DNA from 2 places in the Exiguobacterium sp. s157 genome. Region 1 is predicted to be linked to the other one. Evidence: riboswitches for the same ligand, from Rfam matches in the RefSeq annotation. Region 1 holds a riboswitch; the other holds the start of a gene.
What was found. A riboswitch is a leader RNA that binds a small molecule or an ion and turns the genes downstream of it on or off. The one in region 1 is predicted to bind S-adenosylmethionine.

Region 2: another riboswitch for S-adenosylmethionine. It lies ahead of msrA (peptide-methionine (S)-S-oxide reductase MsrA); the one in region 1 lies ahead of KNP67_RS04625 (2,3-diketo-5-methylthiopentyl-1-phosphate enolase).

The regions. Positions count from the first base shown of each region.
Region 1 is NZ_JACSLQ010000002.1:153,436-161,307, reverse strand. It holds gene KNP67_RS04650 (ABC transporter permease) at 1-558, opposite strand, end outside; gene KNP67_RS04645 (sugar ABC transporter ATP-binding protein) at 560-1,933, opposite strand; gene KNP67_RS04640 (sugar ABC transporter substrate-binding protein) at 1,933-3,009, opposite strand; gene mtnA (S-methyl-5-thioribose-1-phosphate isomerase) at 3,002-4,036, opposite strand; gene mtnK (S-methyl-5-thioribose kinase) at 4,033-5,184, opposite strand; SAM riboswitch class I at 5,266-5,368, opposite strand; SAM riboswitch class I at 5,574-5,675, shown strand; gene KNP67_RS04625 (2,3-diketo-5-methylthiopentyl-1-phosphate enolase) at 5,745-6,902, shown strand; gene KNP67_RS04620 (2-hydroxy-3-keto-5-methylthiopentenyl-1-phosphate phosphatase) at 6,899-7,549, shown strand; gene KNP67_RS04615 (methylthioribulose 1-phosphate dehydratase) at 7,546-7,872, shown strand, end outside.
Region 2 is NZ_JACSLQ010000005.1:118,375-126,246, reverse strand. It holds gene rlmN (dual-specificity RNA methyltransferase RlmN) at 1-187, opposite strand, end outside; gene KNP67_RS10815 (amidase family protein) at 257-1,660, opposite strand; gene KNP67_RS10810 (hypothetical protein) at 1,772-1,933, shown strand; SAM riboswitch class I at 1,978-2,079, shown strand; gene msrA (peptide-methionine (S)-S-oxide reductase MsrA) at 2,144-2,656, shown strand; gene KNP67_RS10800 (GRP family sugar transporter) at 2,686-3,549, opposite strand; tRNA gene KNP67_RS10795 (tRNA-Ala) at 3,684-3,756, shown strand; gene KNP67_RS10790 (four-helix bundle copper-binding protein) at 3,870-4,202, shown strand; gene KNP67_RS10785 (3'-5' exonuclease) at 4,268-4,834, shown strand; gene KNP67_RS10780 (bifunctional glycosyltransferase family 2/GtrA family protein) at 4,878-5,939, opposite strand; gene KNP67_RS10775 (sodium:calcium antiporter) at 6,042-7,043, opposite strand; gene KNP67_RS10770 (HD domain-containing protein) at 7,251-7,872, opposite strand, start outside.

The sequences.
Region 1 (7,872 bases):
CAAAATGGCGACGAATGGGATTGGGCCGATCGAGCCTTGGCCGATGAAGAGGAACGACGGGATGAACCGTCCGGGTGCCGTCCCTCCTTCAATCGGCATGTTGTCGTAAATCGAGAATCCTTTCGTATACGTCAATTGGACCCCGTTGATGACGTACATGATGGCGAGCGTCGCGAGCAAGTCCGGTAACCGGAACTTGATCGTCACGAGTGCGTTCAAGAGCCCGACGAGCACACCGAGCGCAATCGGGACGAGCAAAGCGACGAGCAGTTCTTGACTATGTAACACGAGGCTTGACGCCGCCCCAATTGTCGCTAGGCTCGCCGTTGAGCCGACCGATAAGTCGAACCCGCCGACGATGAGCGAGAACGTCACCCCGAGGGCGAGCAGCGAGACGATTGACACGGACTTGATGATGTCGCTGAAGTTCGCGTACGTCAAAAACTGGTCGTTCGTCACACCGAAGACGGCGATGAGTGCGAGAATCGCGAACAGTGTCCCATATTGACCGATGCCACTGAAGCGTTTCGTGCGTTGTTTTAAGACGAGTTGGGCCATGTTAGACGCCTCCTTTCTGTTGCCAACGGCCGCGGTCGAGCCAAAGCGTCCGGTTGGCGACCAATTCTAATTCATGCGGTTCGCTCGATGTGAAGATGACGGTTTTCCCGTCTTTGGCGAGGCGGGTGACGAGTTCATAAATGTCCCGTTTCGCCGTCACGTCGACGCCTTTCGTCGGTTCGTCGAGCAGATAGACGTCCCGGTCCTCGAGAAGCCATTTGCTGAGGACAACTTTTTGTTGATTCCCCCCGCTCAGCTCCCGGACCGGTTGCCCGACCTGGTCGTATTTCACTCGCAGCGAGGCCAATACGCGTGTGATTGCGTTCGCCTTCCCTTCAATCGCGAGGACGTTCCGTTCAATCGAATCGTCGAGGAAAAGCCCCTGTTTCCGGCGTTCTTCTGGTACGAGGGCAAATCCGGACCGGACCGCCTGACGCGGTTCACGAATCTTGAGCGGTTTCCCGTCCAACGTCACTTGTTGTTCGACGCCAGAGAGACCGAATAGCGCCTCAATCAACTCCGTCTTCCCGCTCCCGGTGACGCCGCCGATGCCGACGACTTCGCCTTTATACGCCGTGAACGAAAGCCTCGTCCCGAACGTCGGTAACGTGAGGTCTGCCTGAATCCGGATCTCGGTTTCAGGAACGGCTTTCTCTACCGCCTCTGCCATGTCAGATCCGCTCAAATACGTATGGATATCCCGTTCTGACAACGCCTGAAACGGCCCTTCGTAAGCGATGCGCCCATCCCGGAGGAACGTCGTCGTCGTGGTGATGCGCGACAGTTCGTCCGATCGATGGGTGATGAGAAGAATGCCGACGTCCTCTGCTGCGAGCGACTGCAGTAATGTGAGCAGTGCCGCCGCATCATCCGTCGACAAGGCGGCCGTCGGTTCGTCGAGCAAGAGGTAGGCCGCATCACTCGCGAGCGAACGGGCAATCAAGACACGTTGTTTGACACTGAGCGGGAAACGCCCGACCGGTTCGGTCACGTCAATCTCTAGCCCGACACGTTCCAAGTAGGCAGCCGCTCGCTGTTTTAGTTCGCGAGGACGAATCCGCTCGACCGCCTGCCACGGCACGACGTTCTCATAAATCGGTAAATCGAGATAGAGCGCGTCATCGACTTCTTGCGACACCGTGATGACCCCGCGGCGAATCGCCTCGGCCGGTGTGAATGTGACCGCCGTTTCGTCGAGTTCGACCGTCCCGGACGTCGGGATGATGGCGCCACTCAACAGCTTCACGAGCGTACTCTTTCCGGCCCCGTTCAATCCAAGCAATCCATGAATCTCGCCACGTCGGAGCGTGAAGCTGACATCGTCGAGCACGGTGACGTCGCCATAGCGTTTCGTGACGCGTTCGAGCCGTAACATCAGTCCGTCCCTTTCATCCAGTCCGACCAGGCCGCGTCTGATGCGCCCCAGTTCGGGACGTATTGGCCGAGGTCGTCCATCGTCACTTTCTCGTCCGGCAAGACGTCACGGTCGACGAGATATGGGTCGACCGAATGAATCGACGGCGTCTCTTCACCCGCTAATTTTTGATACGCGTAACGGACTTGGATCCGTCCGATTTCAGCCGGATCGGTCGCCGCCGTCACTTTCCACGGGCTGCCGTCCTCTTGCATGAGTTGAAGGTCTTCGTCACTCAAATCGATGCCATAGACCGAAATTTCATCGCGTCCGGCCTGTTTGATGGCACGGCTCGCCCCTTTGGCGAACTCGTCCCACATTGCGAATACGGCATCAATCTCGCCTTCCGGATACTTCTTCAAAATCGCTTCCATCTGGCTCTGTGTGTCGAGCGCCGTATTGTTCGTCGCCGAACCGAACTTGGCGACTTCCGTAATGCCTGGGTAGCGTTTCAAGAACGCATCATAAATCGTGTGGCGTCGTTCCATCGGTGTGAAGCCACCGACCCAAATCGTGACGATTTTGCCTTCGCCGTCCAAATCTTCAGCGAGTGCCTTGAGCGAACGCCAGGCGAGCGAATAGTCGTCCTGGTCGATGACCGTCACCCCGTCGTTCGTCAAATCGTTGTCGAACGCGACGACTTTGATGCCTTTGTCGAGTGCGCGTTGGACTGGTTCTTTCAATGCATCGGCGCGGCCATGGTCAATCAAGATGACATCGACGCCTTGCGTCGTCGCCGTGTCGACATAGCTCGCCATCTTCGATAGGTCGTTGTCGGCGTTGTACACTTTCACGTTGCCGCCGAACGATTCGACTTGTTCCGTCACCCCGTTGATATACTGCGACGAGAACGTCCCGATCGACATCTGCATGATCAGGGCGACATCGATCTCTTTCGGCAACGTCCCGTTCGAGACCGAGACGGGTTTCGTCTCCGGCGTCTTCTCGGCCGGCTTCGATGGGGCCGCTTGCTCGTTCGTGCAACCGACGAGCGCCAAGACGAATGTGAATAACAAAATCAATAGTTTTTTAGACATGAATCGTTCCCCCTACATGATATGTGATGGCGGTCTCTGTCGGCTCGAACACACCCGCCTCGGTGATGAGTCCGGTGATGAGGTCGGGCGTGGTGACGTCGAACGCCGGATTGAAGACGGTGATGCCGACGGGTGCCGTCGGTTGACCGCCGATATGTGTCACTTCTGACGGGTTCCGCTCCTCGATCTCAATCGTGTCGTCCGCCGTCAAATCGAACGTCGAATGCGGCGCCGCGACATAGAACGGAATGCCGTAATGTTTGGCGAGGACGGCGAGTTGCAACGTGCCGATTTTATTGGCGACGTGCCCCGTCCGTGTGATGCGGTCGGCTCCGACGATGATGGCGTCGACTCGTTTCGACTGAATCGTCCAAGCCGCCATATTGTCCGTGATGAGCGTCACGTCGATATCGGCCCGATCGAGCTCCCAGACAGTGAGGCGTGCCCCTTGCAGGAGCGGTCGCGTCTCACAGGCGAAGACGTTGAAGGATACACCTCGTTCTTTTCCGACGTAAAACGGTGCGAGCGCCGTACCGTAACGCGATGTCGCGATGGCACCGGCGTTGCAAATCGTTAACACGTTCCCCCCGGCCGGCAACACCGTCAGTGCATGCTCGCCGATGGCCCGGTACGTATCGACGTCCCGGTCGTACAAAGCGATGGCGCGGCGTTTGATTTCCTCGGCAATCGCCTCAAAATCATCCCCGACATTTAAATCAAGGAGCGATTCAATCACGTTTTGCAGATTGACCGCTGTCGGCCGGGTCGCAATCAAGCGGCGTCCGACGAGGTCGAGCCGACGCGTGAAGTCCGGGTCATCGACTAACCGTCCCGCTTCTTTGGCGAGGACGAACGCCCCGAAGTAAGCGATGGCCGGTGCGCCGCGGACTTGGAGCGTCTCGATGGCATGTTCGGCCTGTTCAAGCGTCTCGATTGTCACGTAACGCTCTTCATGCGGCAACAACGTCTGGTCCAATACGATGAGTTCGTCTGTCTGTGAATGGAAACGGATGTTTTGGACCGTCATACGCGCACCCCCGACAGGAGTGTCACCAAGTCGTCAATCGATTCGACGCTGTGGCGTTCTTTAATGAGCGCTGTCCCGAGGGCGAGCGCGTCACGTTTTCGTTCGAGCCGCGTCGCTTCCGGCAATGTCTCGAGATCGGCGACACCGGCCAGTCCGACGGCACGGCGAATGAGTTCGCAACCGGCGTAGCCAATCGTGTCGCTGAAGACCGTCCGCAACAACTCGTCGACGAAACCATCCGTATTGAATGGCTCGACGGCGCGCTCAAAATTAGCCCGAAACGTCTTCTCGAACGTCTCCCACACCGTCAAGACGTCCGTGAAACGCTCGAAGCGTTTGAGCGGGTCATGGAACGTCGACAGCGTCAAATGGGCGATGATTTGGCCGAGGTCGAAGCCGAACGGTCCGTAAAATGCGAACTCTGGATCGATGATTTTCGTCTCTTGTTGAGTCGCGAAGATGCTGCCCGTATGTAAGTCTCCATGCAGGAGTGCCTCATGTTTCGTGACAAACCCGACTTTCAATTTCGTCACCTCGACCTTGAGCGCCTGGTCTTGCCAAAGGCGTTCGACATCTGCTCGCAGCGCCGTCTCGATGTTGTTCGACTCCGCGTCTTTGAACGGATCGGTGAAGATGAGCTTCTCGGTGATGTCACACAGTTCCGGGTTGTAATAGTCACGTTCAATCCGCTTCTTCGCGATCGGTCCAGCTGCGTAATCCGACGTCGCAAACAGCGTCTCGCCCAAAAATTCACCGACATGACGGGCGAGTTCCGGGTAGCTCTCCCCGTTCAAATAGCCGGTGCGGACAATCTCATAATCAGATAGATCTTCTATAATCGTGTAAGCGAGTGTCCGGTCGCTGCCAAGGACAGCCGGGACGAACCGAGGCGCGACAGTCGCAAACTCACGGAGTGCCAACTGTTCAATCCATGCCCGCTCGAGCGTGAGCGGCCAGCTCTCACCGACGACTTTGGCGTATGGGAGCGCTTGTTTGACGATCAGGCGCTGTTCGCCTTGGCGAATCCGAAACACGAGATTCAAGTTGCCGTCCCCGATCTCCTCGCACTCGGCGATTCCTTCTTGCAAGTATCCTAATTGACGGACGTGCTCGACGACGGTCTGTTCTGTAAATGGTTGATATGACATGATGTTTTCCCCTTCCTGTACGTTGCCCACAAAAAAAGCCCCTTTCTCCGCGAGAAAGAGGCACAGCCAAAATGGTTGTTCCTCTCATCTGTCAGACATTCGTCTGGTGGATGTAGCACCGTGCCTAGTGGTCGGTTGCTGCGGCGTCATCGGGCCAATTCCCTCTGCCAACTCGCGATAAGAGTGTGTTATTCGATTCGGTGAACTTATGTGATGAATATTACGGACTCGACGTCACGATTGTCAACGTCATTTTCTCGACGCAACTCCGTCTTTTTTTGTGCATATATGGAAACAACTTCCCAAAATATTTTTTTTGGAAAAAAAGGAATTGACGACATGATGATTCTGTGCAAAAATTCAATTAAATTTCACAACTTCAAATCACATTCTTATCAAGAGCAGACGGAGGGACGAGCCCGATGATGTCGCAGCAACCGACCAGAGATGGCACGGTGCTAATTCTTGCAGCGAAAGCTGAGAGATAAGAGTTCATTTTTTATGATGACCTCTTGCCTCGGCATGGGGTCATTTTTTGTTTGCCTGGAAGGAGGAACCATATGAGTATCACTGCCACATATGAAATCAAACGAACGGACGCGGTCGCGACCGTCGCCGACAAAATCGCCCTCGAGCTGACGGTCGGTACTTGGACGGAGCTGCCTCACTTAGAGCAAGAGCAGTTACAGGCGTATCGCGGTGAGGTCGTGTCGACCATACATACGGATACGACGAGCCGCTTCACAATCCGCTACCCGTTACATAATGTCAGCCCTGACTTTTCATCCATCTTGACGACGACGTTCGGGAAACTGTCCCTCGACGATTCGATTCGGTTAATCGATTTGACGTTGCCCGAGACGCTCGCCCCTCATTTCAAAGGCGCCAAGTTCGGGGTCACTGGAATTCGCGAGTTACTCGGTGTTCATGATCGCCCGCTCGTCATGAGCATCTTCAAAGGTGTCATCGGCCGTGACCTCGCGTTTCTCGAGCAGCAACTCCGCGATCAGTTCGCCGGAGGCATCGATATCGTCAAAGACGACGAGATTTTATACGACAACCCGCTCACCCCATCGCTCGAACGGGCCCGGATCGGAGCGGACGTCATTCAAGCCCACTTCGAGGCGACCGGGAAACGTGTCCTCTACGCCATCACGCTGAGCGGCCCCGTGTTCGGTCTACGTGACCAGGCGCTCCGTCTCATCGAGGCAGGTGCGACAGCGCTCCTGTTCAACGTCTATACGTACGGTCTCGACGCACTGCGCGAACTTGCGAACGATTCAGACATACGCGTCCCCATCTTGGCACATCCGGCCTTTGCCGGCGCCTTGACCGGATCAATCAGTCATTCGCTCTTACTCGGTAAACTCCCACGCCTCGCCGGGGCCGATTTAACGCTCTTCCCGTCTCCGTACGGCTCCCTCGCGACACCGCGTGACGAGGCGTTCACGATTCGTGACCAGAGCGCCGAACCGCATTGGTCGAAACCGATTTTACCGGTCCCGTCAGCCGGGATTCATCCAGGACTCGTCGCCGATATCATTCGTGATTTCGGGACGGATGTCGTCATCAACGCCGGCGGTGGCATTCACGGACACCCGGACGGCGCAGCCGCCGGGGCTCGTGCTTTCCGACAAGCGATCGCTCACGTTCTCGGCCAAACCGAAGGACAGACGGACGAGCTCGATACCGCGTTGAAGGCGTGGGCGTCACGATGACGGTCCATATCCTCTGCGACTTCGACGGGACGATCACGGCGGAAGACAATATTATCGCGTTGATGAAGGCGTTCGCCCCGCCGGCTTGGGTCGAGTTGAAAGATGCGGTCCTCGAGCAACGGATTTCGATTCGCTCCGGTGTCGGTCAACTGTTTCAACTATTGCCGAGCGCAGATGCCCCGGCCTACCGTGATTATTTGTTGGAGCGCATCACGCTCCGCCAAGGGTTCCCGGCATTTTTAGAAGAAGTTCGGGCCCATGGCTGGAAGTTTGACGTCGTCAGCGGCGGGATGGACTTCTTCGTGCAGCCGGTCTTGGACGGGCATGTCGCCCCCGAGCATATCTACTGCAACGTCGCCGACTTCTCCGCTGAGACGGTAACCGTCGCTTGGCCACACGCTTGCGATGAACAATGTACGAACGATTGCGGCTGTTGCAAGCCGACGCTCGCTCGTCGCATCGTCAATCCCGCCGACCGCTTGATCGTCATCGGCGACTCAGTGACCGACTTCGAGGTCGCGAAGCGTGCCGACTTCGTCTACGCACGAGGTCAACTCATCACGCTCTGCGAAGCGGCAGGCATCCGTTACGCACCGTTCGAGACGTTTGACGACATCACCCATCACTTGAAGGAGGTGGTCGTATGAGCCTTGCGACACGTTGGCTTGAACTCGCCGACATTAAAGACGAACTCGCCGCCCGCGACTGGTTCCCCGGAACGAGTGGGAATTTGGCGATTCGCGTTTCCGACGATCCGCTCGAATTTCTCGTCACGGCGAGCGGACGCGATAAACGAAAACGAACACCGGAAGACTTTGTTCACGTCGATGCGGCCGGACGCTTGATCGGCGAACAGACAGGAAAACCATCCGCCGAGACGCTGCTCCACGTTGAAGTGTTCAATCGGACGGACGCGACGTGTTCGCTCCATGTCCATACGGTCGACAATAACGTCATCTCCGAGCTCCAT
Region 2 (7,872 bases), on a different contig from region 1:
TCGAGATGACGTATTCGGCGGCGAGCGCCTCACGTACCTCGGCCCGTACCGAGATGTCCTCGATGTGCTTGACTCGGTCGATATAGAGCGAGTCCCAGATTTGTCTAGCGTGGAAGGCGCTGTATCCCCAAGAGACGCACGCTTCCGTCAGCTGATCGAATGTCAGCCCGTATATAGATGGTTTCATTGCTATCTGTCCTTTCTTCAATCCGCATACGTACCATTGTAGCGGACGTGGACGACCGGTGCAACGTTCTTATAACGGTGGGACGGGACGTGTCACGTGACGCTCGAACGCATAGGCGAGACGAATCAAGTCGCGTTCGGCATAGCTCGTCCCGGTGAATGATAGACCGAACGGGGCCCCGCTCGCCTTCAAGCGATACGGGATCGTGACGGTCGGATGGCCGGCTTTCGCCGCCATGTCATAATTGTGGTCATGCGGCAAGACGAGCGCATGAAGTTCCTGCTCGGCCAACAATCGGTCGATGCCGTCCGTCTTGGCGTGATAGACGTCGTCGAGGCGGCGCATCAAATAGGCGTCCTCAATCAAGCGACCCGATTGTTCGTTCGCTTTCTCGAACGTCTTCTGTCCGTGCGGAATCGTCTCCGGATGACTGTTGTTCCAGTTAATCAAATCCGACAACGTCTCATACGGGAGCTTCGTCGAGGCGAGATACGCCTCGATTCCGAGCTTGAACTCATGATACAGGATATCCCCTTGGTCGAGCCCTGCTTTCGACGGCAGTTCGACGGTGACGACCTCGATGCCGCTCTGTTTCAGCAATGCGATTGCTTCGTCGTAGAGCACCTGCTCTTCTTCCGACAAATCGGTCTTGACGACGCCGACACGCATCCCGACTGCTTGCCGCTCATCGAGACAAGTCCGGTAAGGCGGACCGGCCGGAAGATGCGCCGTCGCTGGGTCAGCGGGATCTTCCCCGACCATCGCCTCAAGGGCGAGCACCGCATCCCGGAGTGTCCGTGCCATCGGGCCGGCCGTGTCTTGCGACCGGGAGATCGGGATGATGCCGCTGCGGCTAATCAACCCGACGGTCGGTTTGATACCAACGATTCCGTTATGGACGCTCGGGTGGATAATCGAGCCGCTCGTCTCGCTGCCGACGGCGAGCAACGTCAAGTTGGCCGCGACCGCTGACGCCGAACCTGAACTCGACCCTCCGACATCGAGCTTGTCCCCATATGGATTGAGCGTCTGGCCACCGACCCCACTCCAGCCGTTTGGCATGCCCTCGGTCAAAAAGTTGGCCCATTCGGACAAGTTCGCTTTCCCGAGGATGATGGCCCCGCTCGCGCGCAGGCTTTGGACGAGATGGGCGTCCCGGCCGGCGAAGTGATGCGCGAGGGCGACGGCCCCGGCCGTCGTCTTCATCAATCCGGCCGTCTCGACATTGTCTTTAATCAACACCGGGATGCCGAGCAACGGCAAGCGGTCACCTCGTCGAAACGCCCGGTCGGCCGCCTCGGCCTCGAACAAGGCGTCCGGGTTCACTTGAATGACCGCTCTCAGCTTATCGTTCAACTGGGCGATTCGAGTCAAATAATAGGCCGTCACGTCACGCGCCGTGAACGTTCCTTCTTTATATCCGCGATGGGCGGTCTCGATATCGAGTTCGAAACATGTGTTTGGTTCAGTCATATAGATTCCTCCTTTGGTCACTCGATGGTATTCGCTATCGCCACATGATTTCCTGTTTTCGTTCGCCAACGAATATGTAACTTGGTACACTGAAAGAAAAGGGAGGTTACTATGAACCGTTCGTACGTTCTCGTCTTATTGTCCGTCTTTGCCTTGTTCTTCTTACAGCTATATGCCGGGGACGCTCCGTATACGCTACCGCTCTCCATCGTCCTCGTCATCTTGATTCTCGGCGCCACCTTGGTCCAACTTCGACGCAAACCAAACCGTTGACGCCGCTTCAAATCTGATGGTATGATGCTCTCACCAACTACATATCGATATCTCGAGTGAACGAGAGACCTGGCTCTATGACTTCACAGCAACCTGCTTCGGCAAGGTGCTACTTCCAGCAAGGCAGTTTGCCTTGGCCGATATGACAGAGCGCTCATGTCGATGACATGGGCGCTTTTTTTTGGAAATGAACATGAGGGGGACTTATTAATGGAAAAAGCAACATTCGCAGGCGGCTGTTTTTGGTGCATGGTGACGCCGTTCGAGGAACAACCTGGCATCGAGTCAATCGTATCCGGTTATACGGGAGGTCACGTCAATGACCCGACGTATGAACAAGTGAAGACAGGGACGACGGGACACTATGAGGTCGTCGAGATCACGTTCGACCCGACGCTGTTCGCTTATGAACGACTGCTCGAACTATATTGGATTCAGACCGACCCGACCGATGACGGCGGCCAGTTCCAAGACCGCGGCAGCCAATATGCGCCGGCCATCTTCTATCATACGGAAGACCAACGCGTGAAAGCAGAACAGAGTCGCGACGCGCTCGCGGCGAGCGGACGCTTCAAACAGCCGATTGTCACGAAGATTCTACCGGCCGACACGTTCTATCCGGCCGAGGAATATCATCAAGACTTCCATAAAAAAAATCCGGCCCACTATAAAGAGGACCGGAAGAAATCTGGGCGCGACGCATTCATCGAGCAAGCCTGGTAAACAAAAGACGGGTCGTCTGACCCGTCTTTTTAGCTCTTGGCAATCCCGAGCATGAATCCGGCCACGACGATGAGCCCGATTCCCATAAAGACGAAGACCCGTTCTTTCGTCGTCTTCTCTTCTTTCAATAGATAAATCCCGCCGAGCGTCGCCACGACGACGTTCAATTGGGACAAGGCGAATGACGTCGCGATGCCGACCTCACCGCTTGACACGAACAGCCCGAAGTTCCCGATCCCCCAAGCGAGACCGGCCAAAATGTTTTTGAACGTCTTCGGGTCGAACTTCTTCACATCTTTCTCACGCAGGCTGAACAAGAGCGCCGCGACGAACATCCCGACCGACTGCGGCAAGATGGCCGTGATGCCGTCGACCTCGAAATAGTTCGTCAAGACGGCATACGTCACATAACCGATACTCGACACGAGCAGGACGAGCAAACCTTTCTTCAAGGCGCCGCTGCTATCGCCATCTTTTTGTTGTTGGTATGACGTCAGTGCCGCCCCGATGATAATCAACACGAGCGCAGAAAAGCCGAGCCACAACTCGGTCGTCGTCTTCCAATCGCCGAGCACGATGACCCCGAACAACGACGTCCCGACGAGTTGCATCCCGGTGCTGATCGGCATCGCTTTCGATACACTTAAAATTTGGAACGACTGGAACTGTAAATATTGCCCGAGTGCCCAGAACACACCAGATATGAAGCCGGTCACGATTGCGAGCGTCGTGAACTCCGGATTGAAGACGAGTGCGATGATGACCGCCATCACCATCGCCCCAATCGTCGTCCCGATTAACTGTTGAATCGGCTTGCCGCCGACTTTCGAGACGATGAGTGGGATACTCCCCCACATCAAGGCAGGTAAGAGTGCGAGTAAAATCATTTCCATAGATAACACCTGCTTTCGTAGAATAACATTACCCATAATTTTCCCACGTTTACGCCCGATTAAACTTTGTTCAAAAAAATTTAAAAATACCCATTGCCAAATGTTTTACTAGGATGATATAATAATTTTCGAACGGGGCATTAGCTCAGCTGGGAGAGCGCCACGCTGGCAGCGTGGAGGTCAGCGGTTCGAGCCCGCTATGCTCCATTATGGAAGTCACCACTCATTTGAGGGGTGACTTTTTTGCGTCTCCGCCCGGTTTAAGTCACCTGGTAGCGGGTAATGATTGTAAGACATCATTATTCTAAGGGGGACTTACTATGGATCGTGCCTCTGTCGAAGAGACCATTTTAGCCGTCATCGACTGTATGCGGGCAAGCAATCACTGTTTCTCAAAATGTTTACAAGAAGAGGATTTATTGATGGTCGCCGAGTGTATCCGGCTGACGAAAGAATGTTCGGAAGTGTGTGCGCTCGCCTTGAACGCGCTCGAGACCGATTCGGCTTTCACCAAACCGATTGCTGCACTCTGCGCCCAGGTGTGCGACACGTGCGCCGTCGAATGTGGCCGCCATTTGCATGACCATTGCCAACGTTGTTCCGAAGCGTGTCTCCGCTGTGCCGAGGCGTGTCGCAACCTCGTGGCCGCATAATCGCTTTTTAGTCTAACGATATGTTAGACTTTTTTTATACTTGTTTTATGAGAAAGGGACCGATTATGTCACATTCAATTCTTGCCATCGACGTCGAGACGGCCAACCGCGATAGTCGCAGCATCTGCTCTGTCGGCTGGAGCCTACTCGTCGACGGTGAAATCATCGAGACGAACCAACTACTCGTCAATCCAGAAGAAGACTTTGACGCAGGCAATATCCGCGTCCACGGCATCCGGCCGAGCGACGTCTGGGACGCCCCAGCCTTACCCGAGGTGCTTGAACAGCTCTATCCGACGCTGCGGGATGTCGACCTCGTCATGGCGCACAACGCCTCATTCGATATGGGCGCTTTCAAGAAAGCGATCGCCAAATATGATTTATATACGTTTCCGACGATCGAGTACGGCTGTACCGTCAAGCTGTCGCGAAAACTGTATCCTCGACTGCCGAATCACAAGCTGAACACGATGGCGGAATATTTGAACGTCCCGTTCATCCATCACGATGCGGCTGAAGATGCCCGCGTCTGCGCGTTGCTTATGCGCGATATGATGCAGAAGACCGGGATTCATGACCCGCGTGAACTGCACCGCTATACATCGGTCAAGCTCGGGAAGCTCGCCTATTGACCCATAAGCATGCCAGACAGGCCAAGACAATCGTCTTGGCCTGTCACCGTTTAAAGATCCATCTTTTTTGGACGTAATAACTGACGACGAACAAAAGGCTGTCGACGAGCACTTTAATCCACACTTCCCCGTCCCGAAACAACAGGAACAATACATAGACGAGACCGGCCGACAACGCCATCTGCACGCCGACGAGACCGAAGTATTTCGGCATCGCCCGTCTCGCTTTCGAGTCGAATACGACTTTTCGATTCACCACGTAATTGAATAAGGACGAGATGATGCGGGCCAATACCGTCGCAATCAAGACATGGGTCGTCTCAAACCACGGATTCAATAAAAAAATGAACAAGGCATAGGCGCCGATATCTAATAAAAATGAGGCGACCGAGGATAACGAATAGGCTAAAAACATGCGATAAATCAGAATCGAGTCGATGACCGGGCGAAAATGGGACGAAGCGTTCTCGGCCACATACACGGTTTGAATCGGAATCTGTTGAATCGGGACTTGCCAACGTTTCGTGAACGTCAACATGTTCATCTCGAACTCATAGCGATTCCCAGGCACATCCAGCAACTGTTCCGCATAGCGCAATGGAACCGCCCGTAGACCGGTTTGGGTATCTTTCAGCCGAAGTCCGCTGCCGACGAGCATGACACCACGGGTCATCTGGTTCCCGAATCGGCTCCGGAACGGAATGTGTGCGCCCGAGAAATCACGGCAACCCATGACCAGATGATGCGGCCGCTGAATACCCGCCTCATATACATGTCTTACATCTTCCGGCAGATGTTGTCCGTCCGCATCGACGGTGATGACACCATGCGTACCGGGGAATCGTTCGACGACGTGACGAATCCCCGTCTTCAACGCCGCACCCTTGCCTTGATTCCGTTCATGGACGAGAACAGTCGTCACCCACTTCCCGACCTCATCGAAGACAGTTTGGGACGTCTCGGCACTTCCATCGTTCACGACGATGACATGGACAAACCCTGTCTCTTTCAGCTCGCGGACAAGTGTGAGAAGCGCTTGATCCGGATTATAGGCCGGAATCACGACGACATACTTATCTAGACGTTCCACGGAATGCATTTGCATCGCCACCCCTCCTTCCCTCCTTCTATACCCAAGACGATGAAAAGTGATTCCTCGGTCCGCGGCAAATAAAAAACACGGTGCCTCGGAGGACACCGTGCCAGATTAACCGATGAAGATGAAGTAAGACGAAGCGAAGTAGACGAGTACGACGAGCACTGACGGCAAGACATAGCGGAACTTCGACGTCACGTCTTTACGAAGGAGCGTATACATGACCAACACCGACAAAATCGTGATGCCGATCGCCGTCACTAAGTGAGACGCAGCCACGTCGGCCAGAATCGAACCGTCTTGGTAAAACGCGTCCGACATGGCGATGATGAGCATGTTGAAGATGTTACTTCCCAAAATCGAACCGAACGCCAAGTTGACGTTACGAAGTTTCAAGGCGACAAATACCGATACAGCCTCCGGGAGCGAGGTCGTCGCGGCAATCAAGAAGCTACCGACGAAGCTCGAACCGAGACCCGTGACGACGGCGATCTGATCGCCCAATACCGATAGTGCTGTCCCCGCCCCCATGATGACGAGTGCGGCGATGATGAAGCCGATGACCGCACGTTTGACCGTGATCGAACTCGTCGCACTCGCGCCGATTTCTTGTACGGCCTCATGTGCAGCTTCCCGCTCGACGGCAGGTTGTTGCGGGCGCTTGCCGATATAGTAAATCCCGATCCCGTACAATACCGCGATCAACAAGGCGTCAATTCCGATGCCGAGAATCGTGAAATCGATGCGCACGATCAGGGCAATCATCGTGACGAGCGTCAACATGAGACCTAGACCAGCTGTATAGAGATGATCTCGACTCGCCTCATTGAACATGCGCTTCTGACGATAGAAGAGGTCGAACATCGCCAAGATGAAGATGTTGAACAAGTTCGACCCGAGCATGTTACCGATGGCGATATCCGGGTTGTCAATCAAGACAGCCGAGACACTCGTCGTCACTTCCGGCAACGATGTCGCACCCGCCAGCAGCACTGTCCCGACGAGCATCCCGCTCATCGTCGACTTCTCACTGATGACGTCAGCGTAAGTCGAGAGTTTCATGGCGGCATACACGGTGATGGCAGCGGCCAAGATGAAATAAATAAATACCATTTGAATAAATCTCCCCTTTTCGTGAATTCAAAAAGACATTTTTATGGACGCCGAAAAAGCATCCATAAAAAGGTCTTGCGGACTTGGTAAGAAGCTCGATGGACCGAGTGCATTGCACCGTAATGACGACCCATCGACCACAGGTGTGGTCGCTACTCCCCCTCTTATGTTCACGACGAATATATCACGTTACATCTCATTTGACAATCATTTGACCTTTAAATGTGAAATGACGTCATCGACTGGCATCGCCGTCCGGTAAGACAGTTCTTCAATCGCTTGAAGCATCGGGAGCGGTAACGGTTCCCAGAGTCCTCCTTCTTTCAATTGAGCGGACAGGCCGTCAAGCTCCGGTTGATTGACGTCCGTGCCGTGTCGATAGCCTTCGCGCATCGTCTCATTCAACTCATAGGCGGTCTGACAGAGCGTCGACGTCTCTTGGAGCCAGTCCTCTTCATGGAATCCTCGCTGAATGACGTCAAACAGTTTTCCGAGTTTGTCGAACCGCTCGTCGGCGACGCCATAAAACAATAGGTTCAGCTCTGTCTCGAACGATTCGATGAGCGTCGTCGTCTGACTGAACGGTTTGAACGCTTGGAGCAATTCGTGATAATACCACGACTGGTCGCGGAGCGGACGTCTGAAGCGATCCCATACTTGTTTACCGGCAGACTCAACGTCGAGTCGAATCGAACGAAGATTATGTATCTTGTCCGCCGCCAAGAGCGCCACTTCATCGTACTGCATCGTCTGCACGTGCTGAATCGTCATCCGTTTCCGTTCTTCCCATGAAAGGTGCTTCCCGGGTTCGGACACCGCTTCAACGAGT